DNA from 4 places in the Streptomyces sp. NPDC051133 genome. Region 3 is predicted to be linked to each of the others. Evidence: riboswitches for the same ligand, from Rfam matches in the RefSeq annotation. Region 3 holds a riboswitch; each other region holds the start of a gene.
What was found. A riboswitch is a leader RNA that binds a small molecule or an ion and turns the genes downstream of it on or off. The one in region 3 is predicted to bind cobalamin.
Positions count from the first base shown of each region.

Region 1: linked by a shared signal. The riboswitch ahead of metE (5-methyltetrahydropteroyltriglutamate--homocysteine S-methyltransferase) and the one ahead of AB0N17_RS23915 (cobalamin biosynthesis protein) in region 3 are both predicted to bind cobalamin.
Region 2: linked by a shared signal. The riboswitch ahead of AB0N17_RS00640 (CbtB-domain containing protein) and the one ahead of AB0N17_RS23915 (cobalamin biosynthesis protein) in region 3 are both predicted to bind cobalamin.
Region 4: linked by a shared signal. The riboswitch ahead of AB0N17_RS02260 (HoxN/HupN/NixA family nickel/cobalt transporter) and the one ahead of AB0N17_RS23915 (cobalamin biosynthesis protein) in region 3 are both predicted to bind cobalamin.

Region 1 is NZ_JBFBBK010000002.1:16,149-20,462, reverse strand. It holds gene metE (5-methyltetrahydropteroyltriglutamate--homocysteine S-methyltransferase) at 1-1,484, opposite strand, end outside; cobalamin riboswitch at 1,650-1,873, opposite strand; gene AB0N17_RS02235 (3-hydroxybutyryl-CoA dehydrogenase) at 2,062-2,910, opposite strand; gene AB0N17_RS02230 (aldehyde dehydrogenase family protein) at 3,424-4,314, opposite strand, start outside.
Region 2 is NZ_JBFBBK010000001.1:129,200-133,513, reverse strand. It holds partial or broken gene AB0N17_RS00660 (HoxN/HupN/NixA family nickel/cobalt transporter) at 1-164, shown strand, start outside; gene AB0N17_RS00655 (histidine phosphatase family protein) at 244-834, shown strand; gene AB0N17_RS00650 (hypothetical protein) at 853-1,143, opposite strand; gene AB0N17_RS00645 (CbtA family protein) at 1,244-1,996, opposite strand; gene AB0N17_RS00640 (CbtB-domain containing protein) at 2,018-2,239, opposite strand; cobalamin riboswitch at 2,276-2,417, opposite strand; gene AB0N17_RS00635 ((2Fe-2S) ferredoxin domain-containing protein) at 2,471-2,836, opposite strand; cobalamin riboswitch at 2,931-3,054, opposite strand; gene AB0N17_RS00630 (FGGY-family carbohydrate kinase) at 3,400-4,314, shown strand, end outside.
Region 3 is NZ_JBFBBK010000023.1:99,419-103,732, reverse strand. It holds gene AB0N17_RS23925 (inorganic phosphate transporter) at 116-1,366, shown strand; gene AB0N17_RS23920 (hypothetical protein) at 1,402-1,629, shown strand; cobalamin riboswitch at 1,757-1,900, shown strand; gene AB0N17_RS23915 (cobalamin biosynthesis protein) at 2,001-2,945, shown strand; gene AB0N17_RS23910 (cobyric acid synthase) at 2,942-4,314, shown strand, end outside.
Region 4 is NZ_JBFBBK010000002.1:21,579-25,892, reverse strand. It holds gene AB0N17_RS02280 (GNAT family N-acetyltransferase) at 1-45, opposite strand, end outside; gene tsaD (tRNA (adenosine(37)-N6)-threonylcarbamoyltransferase complex transferase subunit TsaD) at 45-1,094, opposite strand; partial or broken gene cbiT (precorrin-6Y C5,15-methyltransferase (decarboxylating) subunit CbiT) at 1,195-1,677, shown strand; partial or broken gene AB0N17_RS02265 (Fe-Mn family superoxide dismutase) at 1,670-1,930, shown strand; gene AB0N17_RS02260 (HoxN/HupN/NixA family nickel/cobalt transporter) at 2,096-3,205, opposite strand; cobalamin riboswitch at 3,232-3,422, opposite strand; gene AB0N17_RS02255 (metalloregulator ArsR/SmtB family transcription factor) at 3,502-3,906, shown strand; gene AB0N17_RS02250 (hypothetical protein) at 4,020-4,193, shown strand.

The DNA of each region.
Region 1 (4,314 bases), on a different contig from region 3:
AGGACGTCCAGGCCGGCCTTCTCCTGGAAGGAGATCACCTCCTGAATCTCGGCCTTGACGCGCTCTTCGTAGCCGGCCGTGTCGATGCGTCCGGCGCGCAGGTCGGCGCGGGCCGTGCGCAGTTCGTCCGTCTGCGGGAAGGAGCCGATCGTAGTCGTCGGCAGCAGCGGCAGCCCGAGGCGGGCGCGCTGGGCGGTGGTCCGCTCGGCGTACGGCTGGGACCGGCGGGCGTCGGCCTCGGTGGCGGCGGCTGCACGGGCACGGACGGCTGGGTCGTGCGTGATGGGGGAGTTCGCGCGGGAGGCCAGATCGGCTCGGTTCGCGGCCAGCTCCGCGGCGATGGCGTCGGTGCCGTGCGCGAGGCCCTGGGCGAGGGTGACGATCTCACGCGTCTTCTGCTTCGCGAAGGCCAGCCAGCGAAGGATCTGTGGCTCGATGCCGCGTTCCATGGCAGCGTCGAGGGGGACGTGCAGCAGGGAGCAAGAAGCGGACACGTCGACCCGGTCGGCAAGACCGAGCAGAGTGCCGAGCGTGGAGAGGGACTTCTCCAGGTCGTTCACCCAGATGTTGCGGCCGTTGACGACACCCGCGACCAGGCGCTTGCCGGGCAGCCCGCCGACGGCCGCGAGCGCGTCCAGGTTGGCGGCGGCGGCCTCGGTGAAGTCCAGGACCAGCCCCTCCACCGGAGCCTTGGCGAGCACCGGCAGCGCGTCACCCAGGCGGTCGAAGTAGGAGGCGACCAACAGCTTGGGACGGTCGGTCAGGGCGCCGAGGTCACGGTAGGCACGTTCGGCGGCACTCAGCTCGGCCGGCGTACGGTCCTGGACCAGGGCGGGCTCGTCGACCTGCACCCATTCCGCGCCGGCCGCGCGCAGATCGACGAGGACCTCGGCGTACACCGGAAGGAGCCGGTCGAGGAGGACGAGGGGGTCGAAGCCGGCGGCCACGCCTGGCGCGGCCTTGGCCAGCAGGAGGTAGGTGATGGGTCCGACGAGGACGGGCCGGGCGGTCAGGCCCAAGGAGAGGGCCTCCTTGAACTCGCCGACCTGCTTGGTCGAGTTCGCGGTGAACACCGTGTCCGGGCCCAACTCCGGCACCAGATAGTGGTAGTTCGTGTCGAACCACTTCGTCATCTCAAGCGGCGCCACGTCCTTGGTGCCGCGCGCCATGGCGAAGTACCCGTCCAGCGCGTCCGCGGCGACGGCGGCCCGATGGCGGGCGGGGACCGCACCGACCATGACGGTGGTGTCGAGCACGTGGTCGTAGTACGAGAAGTCACCGGTCGGCACTTCGTCGATGCCGGCTTCGGCCAGCTGCTGCCAGTTCGTCCGGCGCAGGTTGGTGGCGGCGGCTCGTAGGGCGTCGGCGGTGACGCTGCCCTTCCAGTAGCCCTCGATCGCCTTCTTCAGTTCCCGGTTCTGACCCTGGCGGGGGTAGCCGTACACGGTGGCCCGTGCTGCCGCGGCTGCGGACTTCGCTGTCACGGAGATCTCCTTCGCGAGATGAATCCCTGAGATCCCGGAGACGGGACGAGAGCGCGAAGGGGTGACGAACCTGACAGGAATGACCTGGCGCGGCAAGGCACGGTCGTCCGTCTGGTGTGTACGCCGACCCGCCCTCGAGGTCACCGGGATGTCCGCGCACGAGTGCTTCGAGCGCGGGCAGTTGGCAGGTCTTCGGACTCGCGGGCACGTCCTCACCGAGGAGGACACCTACTGGCCGTCGCTTCCCAGGCCCAGTACGTCGGGCCCAGTGCGTATGACGGCGGTCGTTCCCGCTCACCGCTGCGGGGCAGTCCCGGATTCCCACCGGGTTCCCTCTTGCGACGCATCCCGCCTGGCGGACGGGGCGAACCAGCTGCTCCGGTCAGCGTACGGGGTACTGCGTTCGAGGAACGCGCTACGTCCACCATCCGGATGGTGAAGTGGGAATCTCGACGCCAGGAACGCCACGGGGCGGGAAGCGCCCGCACTCACGCTTCCCGCCCTTCCCCTGAGTCGCCGTGCGGGACCCTCAACCCGCCGGCGGTACGGGCCCCTCAGCCCGCGTCGTACCAGGTCCTCAGCCCTGGTCGTAGGTGTGGAATCCCCTGCCGGTCTTCCGGCCGAGCAGTCCTGCCTCCACCATCCGGTGGAGCAGCGGCGGTGGCGCGTACAGCGGCTCGCGGAACTCGTCGTAGAGGGACTCGGCGATCGAGGCGACGGTGTCCAGTCCGATCAGGTCTGCGAGCTTCAGTGGGCCCATCGGGTGAGCGCAGCCCAGCTCCGTGCCGGTGTCGATGTCGGCGGCCGTGGCGAAGCCGGACTCGGCCATTCGGATCGCGGACAGCAGGTAGGGGATGAGCAGCGCGTTGACGACGAAGCCGGCCCGGTCCTGGGACCGGATCACGGTCTTGCCGAGCACACGGGCCGCGAAGTCCTCGACCGCGGAGGTCGTGCCGGCCGACGTGTGCAGCGAGGTCACGACCTCCACCAGCGGCAGCACGGGGACGGGGTTGAAGAAGTGCAGTCCCACGACCCGGTCCGCGCGGCTCGTGGCCATGCCGAGCCGCATGACCGGGAGGGATGAGGTGTTGGTGGCGAGAACCGCGGCGGGATCCTCGACGATCTTGTCGAGGGCGGCGAACACCTCGGCCTTGGCATCCGTGTTCTCGACAACGGCTTCGACGACCAGCTGCCGGTCGGCCAGGTCCTCCAGATCACCGGTGAAGACCAAACGGGCGAAGGCGTCCCGCGCGGCGGCATCCTCCAGCTTGCCGCGCCGTACGGCGCGGTCGAGTGACGCCGACACCCGATCCCGTGCGGCGCGGGCCGCCACCGCGTCCACCTCGCACACCACGGTGTCGAGCCCTGCCCGTGCGCAGACCTCGGCGATGCCGGCGCCCATCTGACCGCCGCCCACGACGGCCACAGGCCAGATTGACTTGCGATTATGGCAGGTTGGCGTTCCTGCCACGTGTTTCCGATGACCCACCACGTCGGTGTGCCGCGATTGAACCGGTCGCGAAGAGCCACTGAACTGCGGTTGTGTGTGCGCTCACCGTGCGGTGCGGACGTTCAGTAGGTGGGCCGTAAGGGCTCCAGTGCCCGAGGAAGGGTTTCAGGTCGTCGGCTCGTGGCTTGGGGGATGTCGGGCAGCCGGGGCGGTGTGTTCAATGGGTCGCGGCGCTCAACGGTGGCCGCTGCCCAGCTGAGAACTGCTGGCTGTTCGGGCGCCGCTGCCGAGTATCGGCGGGTCGCTGCGCTCGTGAGCGGACGGCTCCTGGAGCGATGTCTTTCGGCGCTATTGGTCCGCGACTGGTCCGGCGGGAACTCTCTCGGATGCCAGTCGGTAACGCGACGAACCCAATTGATTACAGCAGGTACCTACCGGGTCTGGTTGCCTGGAGCCCAATGTTGCCTCCAGGCAAACCGACTTCAGGCTCTAGAAGAACCCGAGCTTCTGAGGACTGTATGAAACTAGAATGTTCTTCGTCTGCTGGTAGTGCTCCAGCATCATCTTGTGCGTCTCGCGGCCGATGCCGGACTGCTTGTAGCCTCCGAACGCCGCGTGCGCGGGGTAGGCGTGATAGCAGTTGGTCCACACCCGGCCCGCCTGGATCGCGCGTCCCGCGCGGTAGGCGGTGTTGGCGTCCCGGGTCCACACGCCCGCGCCGAGGCCGTACAGCGTGTCGTTGGCGATCTTGATCGCGTCGTCGAAGTCGTCGAACGAAGCCACCGAGACGACCGGCCCGAAGATCTCCTCCTGGAAGATCCGCATCCGGTTGTCGCCCTCGAAGACGGTCGGCTGGACGTAGTAGCCGCCCTTCAGCTCGCCGTCGTGCTCGATGCGCTCCCCGCCCGTGAGGACCCTCGCGCCCTCCTGCCGGCCGATGTCCAGGTAGGACAGGATCTTCTCCAGCTGGTCGTTGGAGGCCTGGGCGCCGATCATCGTGTCGGTGTCCAGCGGGTGGCCCGGCTTGATCTGCCGGGTGCGCTCGACCGCCGCCTCGAGGAACTCCGTGTAGTGGCCCCGCTGGACCAGCGCCCGGGACGGGCAGGTGCACACCTCGCCCTGGTTGAGCGCGAACATGGTGAAGCCCTCGAGCGCCTTGTCGCGGAAGTCGTCGTCGTGCGCCCACACGTCGTCGAAGAAGATGTTCGGGGACTTGCCGCCGAGTTCGAGGGTGACCGGCTTGATGTTCTCCGAGGCGTACTGCATGATCAGCCGCCCCGTAGTGGTCTCACCGGTGAACGCCACCTTCGCCACCCGCGGACTGGACGCCAGCGGCTTGCCCGCCTCGACCCCGAAGCCGTTGACGATGTTCACGACACC
Region 2 (4,314 bases), on a different contig from region 3:
TCCTCTTCGCCGCCGGCATGAGCCTGTTCGACACCCTCGACGGCACCTTCATGAACTTCGCCTACCAGTGGGCGTTCTCCAACCCGGTCCGCAAGGTCTTCTACAACCTCACCCTCACCGGCCTGTCCATCGCGGTGGCCTTCTTCGTCGGCACCGCTGTCCGCGTGTCCGCGACGGGCTGCTCGCGGAGAGGATGGAGTGAGGTCGGGCACGGCCGGAACCCCTGGTGCAAGGAGCAGTCACGTGACCAGTCGCGTCACCTTCGTCTCGCCCGCGACGAGCCCGTCGCTGCGGCAGGCCCGCTTCTACGACGGCGACTCGATCGACGAGATCGGCGCGGCGCGCGCCCGCGCGGCCGCCGGGCCGCTGAGCGCACCGGCGCGCGCGGTCGTGTCCCCCGGTGTGCGCTGCCGGGAGACGGCGGCCGCGCTCGGCCTCGACGGCGTGCCGGCGCCGGATCTGGCGGGCCTGGACGTGGGCCGCTGGCGGGGCCGCACGCTGGAGGAGGTGGGGGCGGCGGAGCCGGAGGCGGTGGGCCGCTGGCTCGCCGACCCCGGCTGGGCGGCACACGGCGGCGAGTCGGTGCGGGACGTGTGCGAGCGGGTCGGGCGCTGGCTCGCCACCGTGCAGGACACGGACGGGCGTACGGTCGCCGTGGTCGAGCCGGAGGTCGTACGGGCCGCGGTCGTGCATGTCCTGGGTCTGCCCCCGGCCTCCTTCTGGCGGCTCGACGTGGCGCCGTTGACGGCCACGGAACTCAGCGGCCGGGCCGGCCGGTGGAATCTGCGGCTGGGGCGGCCCCTGCCGCGGTCGGACACCGCCTCGGCGGACTGAGAGCGGGGCGGGGGCGGTTCAAGAGGCCGCGTCCCGGTGCCGGCGCAGCAGCGCGGCCGGCGCGCAGCGCGGACACCTGCCGCCCTCGCCGTCCGGCCCGTGGCAGTCCGCCGCGTCGTGGACGAGCGTCTCCAGCTCCTGGAGGAGCCGTTCGGTCCGCTTGGCCTGCTGGGCGAGCACCCGCACCCGGGCGCTCTGGCCGCCGATCTGCCGGCGGTCGGCGATCAGCTGCTCGTACTCCTCGGCGGTCAGGGCGAGCGCCTCACGGCCCGCGAGGGTGATGCGGCGGGGCTGGAGATGTCTGGCCACTCGGTCCTCCGCTCCTCGGCTCCTCGGCTCCTCGGCTCGCCGGGAGAATGCCGGAGGGCCCCCGGATGGTTCCGAAGGGCCCTCGGGTGTCCCGAAACCGTCAGTTCGAGGCGGGAACCGTCCGGCCGGACGGGGCCGTCGCCGGCTTGGGGTTGAGCTTCCGCTCCGCCAACTCACCGAAGAGCAGGCCGAATCCGCCCCACAGGGCGGACTGGATGGCCAGTGCGGACAGCCGGAACCGCCACAGCAGGGCGGCCGGGAAGTCCTTGGGCACCTCGTTGATGACGGGCAGGAACTCGTAGGCCAGGCCGATGACGACGGCGAAGGCGGCCACCGCGACGACCGTCGCCCACCAGTTGCCCAGGCCGGGCGCCAGGCGCTTGCCCAGGATGGTCGCTGCGACCGCGAGGAGGACGCTGAGCAGCATCATCAGGAAGTACAGGGTGGTCCGTTCGCCGATGGTGTCGGGTTCGCCGACCGACGGCGGATTGGCCGGGTACTTCAGGAACGGCACGACGTACACGGCGAGCAGCGCGCAGCCGGACAGCAGCAGCGCGGTCGCCCGCGGGCCGAACCGGCCGACCCTGCCGAGCGCGAAGCAGTACGCGAGCGCGGCGATGCCGCCGAAGGCGACCCCGTACACGAGGACGCCGGTGGCGAGGCCCGCCGTGGACTGCAGGGAGCGGGAGACGACCTCCATCTCGTGCTCGTGGGAGTGGGCGTCCTCGAAGGCGATCGCCTTGTCGACGCTCGGCTCACCGAGGAGATAGGCGACGACGAGGGCGAGCACGCCGGCGGCAAGGCCGGCGAGCATGCCCCGCACGAGGAGGTTTCTTACCGTTGCGGAGTTCATGGGCGCGCGGCGTCCCTCGCGTCAGTGGCAGGGGAAGCCGAGCAGGTGGCGGGCGTCGTGCACCCATTCGTGGACGTCCGTGCCGTTGAACACGGAGGTGGCGCCCTGCTCGGCGCCGACGAAGTAGAGCAGGACGAGCATCAGGACGCCGAAGAAGACCGCCCAGGGAGCAATCGCCTTCAGCGGCAGCTTGGCGGGGATGGCGGGAGTGGTGGGTGTCGGCTGAGCGACGGTCTGCGCCATGGCAGAACCTCCTCTGGGAGTTCGCGTCCCAACTCGGTGGTGCACAGGACGACGGCCACGGGTCTGACTCACAAGCCGCCCGAGGGGGCTTGCACACAGTGGCGCGACCGTGCCGGATTCCCACCGGCTTCCGTCTCGCCGTCGTCGATATCGGACAGACCGTACCGCGGCAGGCGGGCGCGGCCAAGGCCGCCTCCGCCTGCCGTGATCTTCGTCTCCGGCCGGGCCGCCTCAGGAACGCGCCGTGCGCCGCGGCGGGGTGAAGGCGTACAGGTCGAGGATGTCGGGCCGGGGAGCCACGCCCGGGCCGCCGGCACGCACCCAGGTGACGATGTCCTCGGTCGCGTCCGGATCGTTGACGAGTCCGAGCCAGACCGGCCGCGCACCGGCGGCCCGGCCGGCGGCGGACGGCTGGACGACGATGACGTTGGCCTGGTCGCACACGTCGAGGCACTCCGAGATGCGCACCGGCACCTCCGCCCGCAGCCGCGCGGTCTGCGCCGCGTGGTCGACGCCGGGCAGCTTGGGACTTCCGCAGCAGCAGTCCCGGCACACGACGACCCGGCTCGGCGCCGGTCCGGCGTCCTTCGCGGGCATGCCCGATGTCTGCTCCGTGGGCCTCTCGGGCACGGCGCCGCTCCCCTCTTTCCGGGGAGATCCGCCCCGGTGTCGCGCGAGGAGGCGACCGCGTGAGTCTCCTGGCTCCCGGGTCCGCTCTCGCCCCGCCCTCCCCCACCCGGTGCCGGGCGGTGGCCTGCTGAACGCGCTCACCGGTCACAGTGGCGGGACCGCGCCGGATTCTCACCGGCTTCCTCGGACCGCCGTCGCCTGATGTCGCCGGTCATCATCTCATCCGGCGGGGTGGGCCCGGATCGGCCGGAGGAGGGAGGCGTCGCCGTGGCGGAGTTCGGCGGTCGCCTCGCCGGGGGCGGGGCCGGGTGCCGTGACGGTGCGCGGGTGCGCGACGAGGCCGGCGCCAAGTGTGGCCGATTGGCTGCTGGTCGGCGGTGCGGGGCCGGCCGTGGGACGAGTCCCGGGGGCGATTGACGTCGCCCGCGGTGCGCGATTCCCTGATTTCTGCGAGCCGCACGTGGCCGGTCCGGTCGGACGAAAAGGTCCGGGCCGGGCGCGGGCCTTGGTGAAGGGCAGGTGGTGCAGTCATGTCGGTTCTCACCATCGACGTCGGAACCTCGGTCATCAAATCCGTGGTGTTCGACGACCGGGGCAAGGAGTTGGCGGTCTCCCGCGTCGGCACCGAGGTGCTGCGCCCCCGTCCCGGATGGGCGGAGCAGGACATGGACGCGGTGTGGAACGGGGTCGTCCGCACCGTGCGCGGCGTCCTGGACCGGCTCGGTGCCCACGACCCCGTGTGGCTGATGAGCTTCACGGCCCAGGGCGACGGCTGCTGGCTCGTGGACGGTGACGGCCGTCCCACCGGCCCGGCGGTCCTGTGGTCCGACGGGCGGGCCGGCGACCTGCTCACCCGCTGGGAGGCCGACGGCGTCCTGGAGCGGGCGTTCCGCCGCAACGGCTCGCTCACCTGCAGCGGCATGCCCAACGCGGTGCTCAGCTGGCTCGCCGGGCACGACCCGGAGCGGCTGCGGCGCTCCCGTACCGCGCTGACGGCGGCCGGCTGGCTGTTCCTGAAGCTCACCGGGGTCACCGCCGTCGACGAGTCCGACGCCTCGGCGCCCTTCCTCGACCACGCCACCGGCGCCTACGACCCGGAGATCCTCGACCTCTTCGCGATGAGGTGGGCCGAGCCGCTGCTGCCGCGCATCCTCGGCGAACACGAGCGCATCGCCGACATCACCCGGCACGCCGCCGCCGAACTCGGCCTGCCCGCCGGGCTGCCCGTCGTCATGGCCCCCTACGACATCGCCGCCACCGCCCGCGGCGCCGGGGCCGTCGCTCCCGGGCAGGCGTGCGCCATCCTCGGCACCACCCTGTGCACCGAGATCGTCACCCGGGAACCGGACACCGGCGGCGAGCCGTGCGGCATCAACATCGCCTACCGCGGCCGCGATCGCGTCCTGCGCGCCTTCCCCACCCTCTCCGGCACCGAGGTCCTCGAC
Region 3 (4,314 bases):
AGCGGAACCTCACCCACGCGTTGCCGACACCACGATGCCCGTCCCAGTTCATCTTCCGTTCACCCAGGTTGCCTACGTTCAACCAGCCAACGACCTCGAACGATTGCCTGGGTAAATGGAAAGCTTCTCGCTGATCCTCGCGATTGTGGTGGTAACCGCACTCGCGTTTGATTTCACGAACGGTTTCCACGACACCGCCAACGCGATGGCCACCACCATCTCGACGGGCGCCCTGAAGCCCAAGATCGCGGTGGTCATGTCCGCCGCTCTCAATCTGGTGGGCGCCTTCCTCTCCGTGGAGGTCGCCAACACGATCTCCAAGGGTCTCGTCGACGAGACCGGCATCCGTCCCGAGGTCATCTTCGCCGCCCTGGTCGGCGCGATCCTCTGGAACCTGCTGACCTGGCTGGTGGGCCTGCCCTCCAGCTCCTCGCACGCCCTGATGGGCGGTCTGATCGGCGCCACCGTCGCCTCGGCCGGCTTCGGTGCCGTGCACGGCGACGTGCTGGTCACCAAGGTGCTGCTGCCGGCGGTCGCCGCGCCGGTCGTGGCGGGCGTCGCCTCGATGCTGGCCACCCGCTTCTCCTACGGCATCGGCGGCAAGGCCGAGGGCGAGGCCACCCGCAAGGGCTACCGCGCCGGCCAGATCGCCTCCGCCGGACTGGTCTCCCTGGCCCACGGCACCAACGACGCCCAGAAGACGATGGGCATCATCACCCTCGCGCTGATCGCGGGCGGCGCCATCGCCCCGGGCTCCAACCCTCCCACCTGGGTGATCCTCTCCGCCGGCCTGGCCATCGCGCTCGGCACCTACATCGGCGGCTGGCGCATCATCCGCACGATGGGCACGGGCCTGACCGAGCTGGAGCCGCGCCAGGGCTTCGCCGCCCAGACCAGCGCCGCGACCGCCATCCTCGCCTCCTCCCACCTCGGCTTCTCCCTCTCCACCACGCACGTCGTCTCCGGCTCGGTGATGGGCGCGGGCCTCGGCCGCAAGGGCGGGGTGGTCCGCTGGTCCACCGCGACCCGCATGGCCGTCGCCTGGGTGCTCACCCTCCCGGCCGCCGCGCTGGTCGGCGCGGGCGCCGAGTCGGTCACCGACCTCGGTGACTGGGGCACCGCCGTCGTCGCCGTCTTCCTGGTCGCCGCGAGCGCCGCGATCTGGAAGATCTCCCGGCGCGAGGTCGTCGACCACACCAACGTCGTCGCCGGCTCCGAGGAGCCGGCCGGCGTGGTGACCACCGCCATCGCCGCGGTGACCCCGCCCCCCGCGGGCCAGATCACCGAGGACCTGAAGGCCACGATCGCGGCTCCGGCCCCCGCCGAGCCCGCGGCCCCGGCCGTCCCGCCGGCCGCCACCGTATGACCCCGGTCACCCCGGTTACTGAAGGAAGCATCCCCATGAAGATCGACTGGGCGGCCCTCGGCTCCGTCTTCGGCGTCAGCCTCGCCTTCACGGTGGGCCTGGTGGCGCTGTTCACCCTCGGCATCAACGGTCTGGCGAGGCGTGAGAAGGCCGCCGCCCAGGGCGACTCCGCCGCCCTCGCCGTCACCGGCGCCTACGTCTGCTTCGCGGCCTGCGCGGCTGCGGTGGCGTACGGCATGTACCTGATCGTGGCCAAGGCCTGATCCGGAATCACCAAGGCTCCCCTCCGTCGCCGCGGAGGGGAGCCTTTGCCATGCCCAAGGGCCCCGGGAGCCCCACTGTGTGGGGATCGGCACACTCTCCCCGTCCAGGTCAACGGCAAGTTGACGACCCTTCCGGGGGCGTGGTGGACTGCCCACGCCATGTACGGCGGCAGAAGAGGAAGCCGGTGCGAATCCGGCGCGGTCCCGCCACTGTCACCGGGGAAGAACCCCCCGGGAGCCAGGAACTCTCACCGCCGAATCTCGTCGAACCAGGGCGCGGACACCCTGAGTGAGGACCTGTATCGCCATGCTCGGCTGCCGTTCGAGGACCACCACCAGGCACGTTCCTGTTCCCACGGCCGGCTGAGCCGATGGGTGCCGATCGCTCCTACGCGTACGGCGCCGCCGCCGGCCTTCTCGGTGACCTGCTCCTCGGCGATCCGCGCCGCGGGCATCCGGTGGCCGTGTTCGGACGGGCGGCCGCGGCCGTGGAACGCGCGTTGTGGCACGACCACCGCGGCTGGGGTGCGCTGCACACCGCCGTGTGCGCCGGTGGCGCCGTCGCCCTCGGCGCGGTGGCCGCACGCGTCGTACGCCCCTCCCCCGCCGCCTCCGCCGCGCTGACCGCCGCGGCCACCTGGGCCGTCGTCGGCGGCACCTCGCTGGCCCGCGAGGCCCGCACGATCGGCCGCGCCCTGGAGGCCGGGGACGTCGAGGCCGCCCGGGCCCGGCTGCCGCACCTGTGCGGCCGGGACCCGCAGGCACTGGACGCCGACGGCATCGCCCGGGCCGTGGTCGAGTCCGTCGCCGAGAACACCTCCGACGCCGTCGTGGGCGCCCTGGTGTGGGGTGCCGTGGCGGGGGTGCCCGGGCTGCTCGGGTTCCGCGCCGTCAACACCCTGGACGCGATGGTCGGTCACAAGTCGCCCCGCCACCGGCGCTACGGCTGGGCCTCCGCGCGCCTGGACGACGTCGCCGGCTGGCCGGGGGCCCGGCTGACCGCCGTGCTCGCCGTCCTCGCCGGTCCCGATCCGCGCGGTGCCGTGCGGGCCTGGCGGGACGACGCGGCCCGGCACCCGAGCCCCAACGCCGGGCCCGTCGAGGCGTCGTTCGCGGGGGCGCTCGGGGTGCGGCTGGGCGGCACGTTGTCGTACGGCGGCCGGGTCGAGCACCGCCCGGTCCTGGGCGGGGCGGCCGGACGCGCCGTCCGGGCCACCGACATCGACCGGGCCGTACGGCTCTCCCGCCGCGTCGGCCTGCTCGCGCTCGGCGTCACCGTCGCCGCGCGCCGACTCGTGAAGGGACGTGGGAAGTGAACGGGGGTCTCCTCGTCGCCGGCACCACCTCCGACGCCGGCAAGAGCGTCGTGACGGCCGGGATCTGCCGGTGGCTGGTGCGCCAGGGCGTGAAGGTCGCGCCGTTCAAGGCGCAGAACATGTCGCTGAACTCCTTCGTGACCCGGGAGGGCGCGGAGATCGGGCGGGCCCAGGCCATGCAGGCCCAGGCGTGCCGGATCGAGCCGACCGCGCTGATGAACCCGGTGCTGCTCAAGCCGGGCGGCGAGCAGAGCAGCCAGGTGGTGCTGCTGGGCAGGCCGGTGGGCGAGATGAGCGCGCGTGGTTACCACGGCGGGGGCCAACAGCGGCTGCTGAGCACGGTGCTGGACTGCCTGGCCGAGTTGCGGGGCACGTATGACGCGGTGATCTGTGAGGGGGCGGGCTCGCCGGCGGAGATCAATCTGCGCCGGACGGACATCGTGAACATGGGGATCGCGCGGAACGCGCGGCTGCCCGTGCTGGTGGTGGGGGACATCGACCGCGGGGGCGTCTTCGCGTCCTTCTTCGGCACGGTCGCCCTGCTCTCCCCCGAGGACCAGGAGCTGATCGCCGGATTCCTGGTGAACAAGTTCCGCGGCGACGTCTCCCTGCTGGAGCCGGGCCTGGAGATGCTGCACGGCCTCACCGGGCGGCGCGCCTACGGCGTCCTGCCGTTCCGGCACGGCCTCGGCATCGACGAGGAGGACGGGCTGCGTGTCTCGCTGCGCGGCACGGTCCGCGAGTCCACCGTGGCTCCCCCGGTCGGCGCGGACGTGCTGCGGGTGGCCGTGTGCGCGATCCCGCTGATGTCCAACTTCACCGACGTGGACGCGCTGGCCGCCGAACCCGGGGTCGTGGTGCGGTTCGTGGACCGCCCGGAGGAGCTGGCGGACGCCGACCTGGCCGTCGTACCGGGCACCCGCGGCACCGTACGGGCGCTCCAGTGGCTGCGCGAGCGGGGCCTCGCCGACGCGCTCGTGCGGCGGGCCGCCGAAGGGCGGCCGGTCCTCGGCATCTGCGGTGGTTTCCAGATCCTCGGCGAGCACATCGAGGACGAGGTCGAGTCCCGCGCCGGCGCGGTCGACGGGCTCGGGGTGCTGCCCGTGCGGGTGCGGTTCGCCCGTGAGAAGACCCTCACCCGGCCGGTGGGCGAGGCCCTCGGCGAGCCGGTCGAGGGGTACGAGATCCACCACGGGGTCGCCGAAGTGACGGGCGGCGACGGGTTCATCTCCGATGACAAAGGACACAGCCTGGACGGCTGCCGGGTGGGCCAGACCTGGGGCACCCACTGGCACGGTTCGCTGGAGTCGGACGGCTTCCGGCGGGCCTTCCTGCGCGAGGTGGCCGCCGCCGCGGGCCGCCGCTTCGT
Region 4 (4,314 bases), on a different contig from region 3:
CTCCAGCAGGTGCTCGTCGCGGAAGACGTGGATGTCCGCAGTCATCAGGCGGCCACCGCCGTCCTGGCCGTGGGATGAAGGGCGGCGTACTCCAGGGGTGCCGAGGGGTCGATGGACAGGTCCAGGGGTGCCGGTTCGGCTCCGGCCCGTACGAGGAGGTCGCCGACGGCGGCGATCATCGCGCCGTTGTCCGTGCACAGCCGCAGCGGGGGTACGCGCAGCTCGATGTCCGCGGCACGGCACCGCTCCTCGGCCAGCGAGCGGACACGCGAGTTGGCGGCGACCCCGCCGACCACGACCAGGGTGCCCACTCCGTGCTCGACGCAGGCCGCGACCGACTTGCGGGTCAGCACGTCCGCGACCGCCTCCTGAAGGGACGCGGCCCCGTCCGCGACCGGCAGCTCGGCGCCCGTGTGACTCTCGGCCCAGCGCGCCGCCGCCGTCTTCAGCCCGGAGAAGGAGAAGTCGTACGAGCCCGGCAGGGGGCGGGGGAAGGGGACAGCGTACGGATCCCCCGCGCGCGCTGCCCGATCGATGGCCGGGCCACCGGGGTACGGCAGTCCGAAGACGCGCGCGACCTTGTCGAAGCACTCACCGGCGGCGTCGTCGAGGGTGTCGCCGAGATGGGTGATCGGGTCGCGGGCGAGGTCCTGGACGAGGAGCAGAGAGGTGTGGCCGCCGGAGACGATCAGCACCATGCAGGGGTGGGGTAGCGGGCCGTGTTCGAGGGTGTCGGCGGCGACGTGGCCGGCGAGGTGGTGGACGCCGTAGAGCGGGACGCCCAGGGCGTAGGCCAGCCCCTTCGCCCCGGCCAGGCCGACCTGGAGCGCGCCGGACAGGCCGGGCCCGGTGGTCACCGCCACCGCGCCGATGTCGGTCAGCCGCAGTCCGGCCTCGTCCAGGGCGCGCTGGACCACGGGCCGGACCGCATGGACGTGCGCCCGGGCCGCGATCTCCGGTACGACGCCGCCGTAGCGGGCGTGTTCGTCCATGCTCGACGCCACTGCGTGACCGAGCAGCCGCCCGTCCTGGACGAGTCCCGCGCCGGTCTCGTCGCAGGACGACTCGATTCCGAGCACGACGGGAGAGCTCATACTCACCTCTGTCTGCGATGGATAAGTTATTGCGAATAGTGTGCAATAAGGCTCCGCGTTGTGCACCTGGGCGCGAAGATGCTGGTCGGAGCCAGGTGCTGCCGACGACTGGTCGCACCGGCCCGGGGATCCCCTCGACGTCGTCGCCGCCGAGGTCCGCCGCGCACCGGACACCGACCGGCCCCGGCTCGGCGCCGTTCCCGGGCAGCCCGATGGCGCGTACGAGCAAGACGGGCAGCTCACCAGGCGGCATGTCCGGGCCGCCACGCTGGGCGTGCTCGCAGCCGTGCCGGGCGAGCTGTTGTGGGACATCGGCGGGGGATCGGGATCGATCGCGATCGAGTGGCTGCGCACGCAGCCGTCTTGCCGGGCGCTCACCGTCGAGCGGGGCCCGGTGCGTGCGGAGTGGATCGTGCGGAACGCCGAGCGACTGGGCGTGCCCGGGCTCCCCGTCGTCACTGGCACGGCACCTGCCGTGCTGACCGAACTCCCGGCGCCAGACACCGTGTTCATCTGTGGCGGGCTCACCGCGCCCGGTCTGCCAGCTGCCTGCTGGGTCACGCTGCCGGTCGGCGGCCGGATGGGGTGTGCTCGCCTACGAGCCGCTGAGCGGCCGCCTCATCGTCGAAGAGGTCTACGACCACCAGGGCAACGTCGGCCAGGGCTCCACGCCCATCCTGGTCTTCGACGCCTGGGAGCACGCCTTCTACCTGCAGTACAAGAACCAGAAGGTGGACTTCATCGAGGCCATGTGGCAGGTGGTCAACTGGCAGGACGTGGCCAAGCGCTACGCCGCCGCCAAGGAGCGCGGCGACAGCCTGCTGCTCAAGCCGTGACGCCGTAGAGCACTCAAAGCGTCCTGCCTCGTGATCGTCTTCTCACCTTTCACAGGCAGGCGGCACAACGGAAGGCTCCCGCGAGGACATGCTCGCGGGAGCCTTTCTGCTGTCGGTGCAGTAGTGAACCGGGGTCCGTCGGCCGGCCGGTTTGCGGCTGTGCCGTCAGCCGGTGTCGGCGGTGCGGGCGCTCCAGCGCTCCTCGACCTTCGCCAGGCGCCAGTAGCCGATGGCCGCGGCCCAGACGACCACGAACAGGCCGACGATGACGTAGCCCACGTTGTCCAGGTTCAGGTCCGCGATCCAGCCGGAGACGTCGTCGTTCAGTCCCAGTTTGTCGTGCAGCACCCCGACCAGTTCGATGGTGCCGACGAAGAAGGCCACCGCGATGGACAGGCCGGTGATGGTGAGGTTGTAGAAGACCTTCCGCACGGGGTTGGAGAAGGCCCACTGGTAGGCGAAGTTCATGAAGGTGCCGTCGAGGGTGTCGAACAGGCTCATGCCGGCGGCGAAGAGGAGGGGCAGGCACAGGATCGCGTACCAGGGCAGGCCGGCCGCGGCGCCGTTCCCGGCCAGGGCGAGGAGCAGGACCTCGGTGGTGGTGTCGAAGCCGATGCCGAAGAGGAAGCCGAGCGGGAACATCTGGCCGGGGCGGCGGATGGACTTGGTGAGGCGGCCCAGGAGGCGGTTCATGAAGCCGCGCGAGTCGAGGTGGGCTTCCAACTCCGCCTCGTCGTACTGCCCGGCGCGCATGGCCTTGAAGACGCGGGCGATGCCGAGCAGGGCGACCAGGTTGAGGGCGGCGATCAGGTACAGGAAGCCGCCGGAGACGGTGGTGCCCACGGTGCCGAGGACTTGGTGGGTGCTGGAGCCGTCGTTCATCAGGGTGCCGGCGAGCTTGGCGCCGCCGGCGACCAGCGCGGCCATGGCGACCACCACGCTGGAATGGCCGAGGGCGAACCAGAAGCCCACCGAGACGGGCCGCTTGCCGTCGGCCATCAGCTTGCGGGTGGTGTTGTCGATCGCGGCTATGTGGTCCGCGTCGAAGGCGTGCCGCATACCGAGGGTGTAGGCCGTGATGCCGAGGCCCACCCCGAACGCCTTGGTACCGACCTCGTAGTGGTGCGGCACCACGAGCAGGAACAGGATTCCGAAGGCGGCCACGTGCAGAGCGACGATCACGGCCAGCAGGCCGGCGGTGCGGACGGTGTCCTCGCGGCGCCAGCGGAAGGAAGGGGCGGCGGCGGTTTCGGGCACGCCTGGGGACACGGTCATACGGTCACGCTCCAACACCTCGTGGATCAGCTTCGTGCTGCCGTGGCCGGTCTCCTGGCTGACGGGTCATCGCGCCCGCCCCTGCCTTCCCGGCCGTGAGGCCAGTGGCAACGCATGGGGCGGGAACTCCCCGATCACAGTGGCGAGGGCCGCTCCGGACTGAGCCCTTGAGGGGCTGTCACCGGTCTTCCCGAACACCACGGCCCGCCCACCCTAGAAGGCGGCAGCCGGTGGCTGCAAGGTTGCACAACTGATCAGGTATGGAGACGGGGGCCGGTGACTGCGATGATGAGCGCATGCATCTCGTCCCCGCGGAACGTGCAGGGCAGCGGACCATCGACGGCCATCGGGTCTGCGACGCCATCGCGGCCGTCGGCGAGCCCGAGCGGGTACGCGCCTGGGCCGACCGTTTCTCCCTGCTCTCGGATCCTGGGCGCCTCTCCCTGCTGCTGGCCCTCCACGAGGCGGGCCCCATCGCCGTCTCCGACCTCGCCGTTGCCACCGGTATGCGGGACACCGCCGTGTCCCAGGCGCTGCGTCTGCTGCGGGCCGCAGGCATCGTCCAGGGTGAGAAGGACGGCCGGATCGTGCGCTACCGTCTCGTCGACGACCGGATCTCCGCTTTGCTGAAACACTGCGCGTCACACGAGGGGGTGAGCGTCGACGGCGCACTGTCAGGACGAGGAAGCGACACAGGGTGACAGTGAGGGGATCCGCAACCGGCACTCCCGTGTTCCTGCCGGGGCCTTCCGTGCTTTCTGGCCTGACCGAGCAGTTCGATGTTCCCAAACGCTCACCGCAGGCACTTGCCTAAATGTTCACGCGGCAGGGCACTTTTCCGTACGGAATGGGGGCGTGTGATTCGGGTGCCGCCGCATTCCTTGGCCGCCAGTTTCCGGGCGAGGTGTGGCGGGACTGCGACCAACTCCTCGGGCGGGCCGTGGTGGTCAAACTGCTGCATGCCGAGGAGGCGGAAGACACCGAGTGATTCCGCCTGGAGGCGCAGATCGCGGCCCGGCTCAACCACCCCGACGTCGTGGGCATGTACGACTTCGCCGCGCACAACGACCAGCCCCACCTGGTCACACTTCCAGGCTCACGTGGCGCGC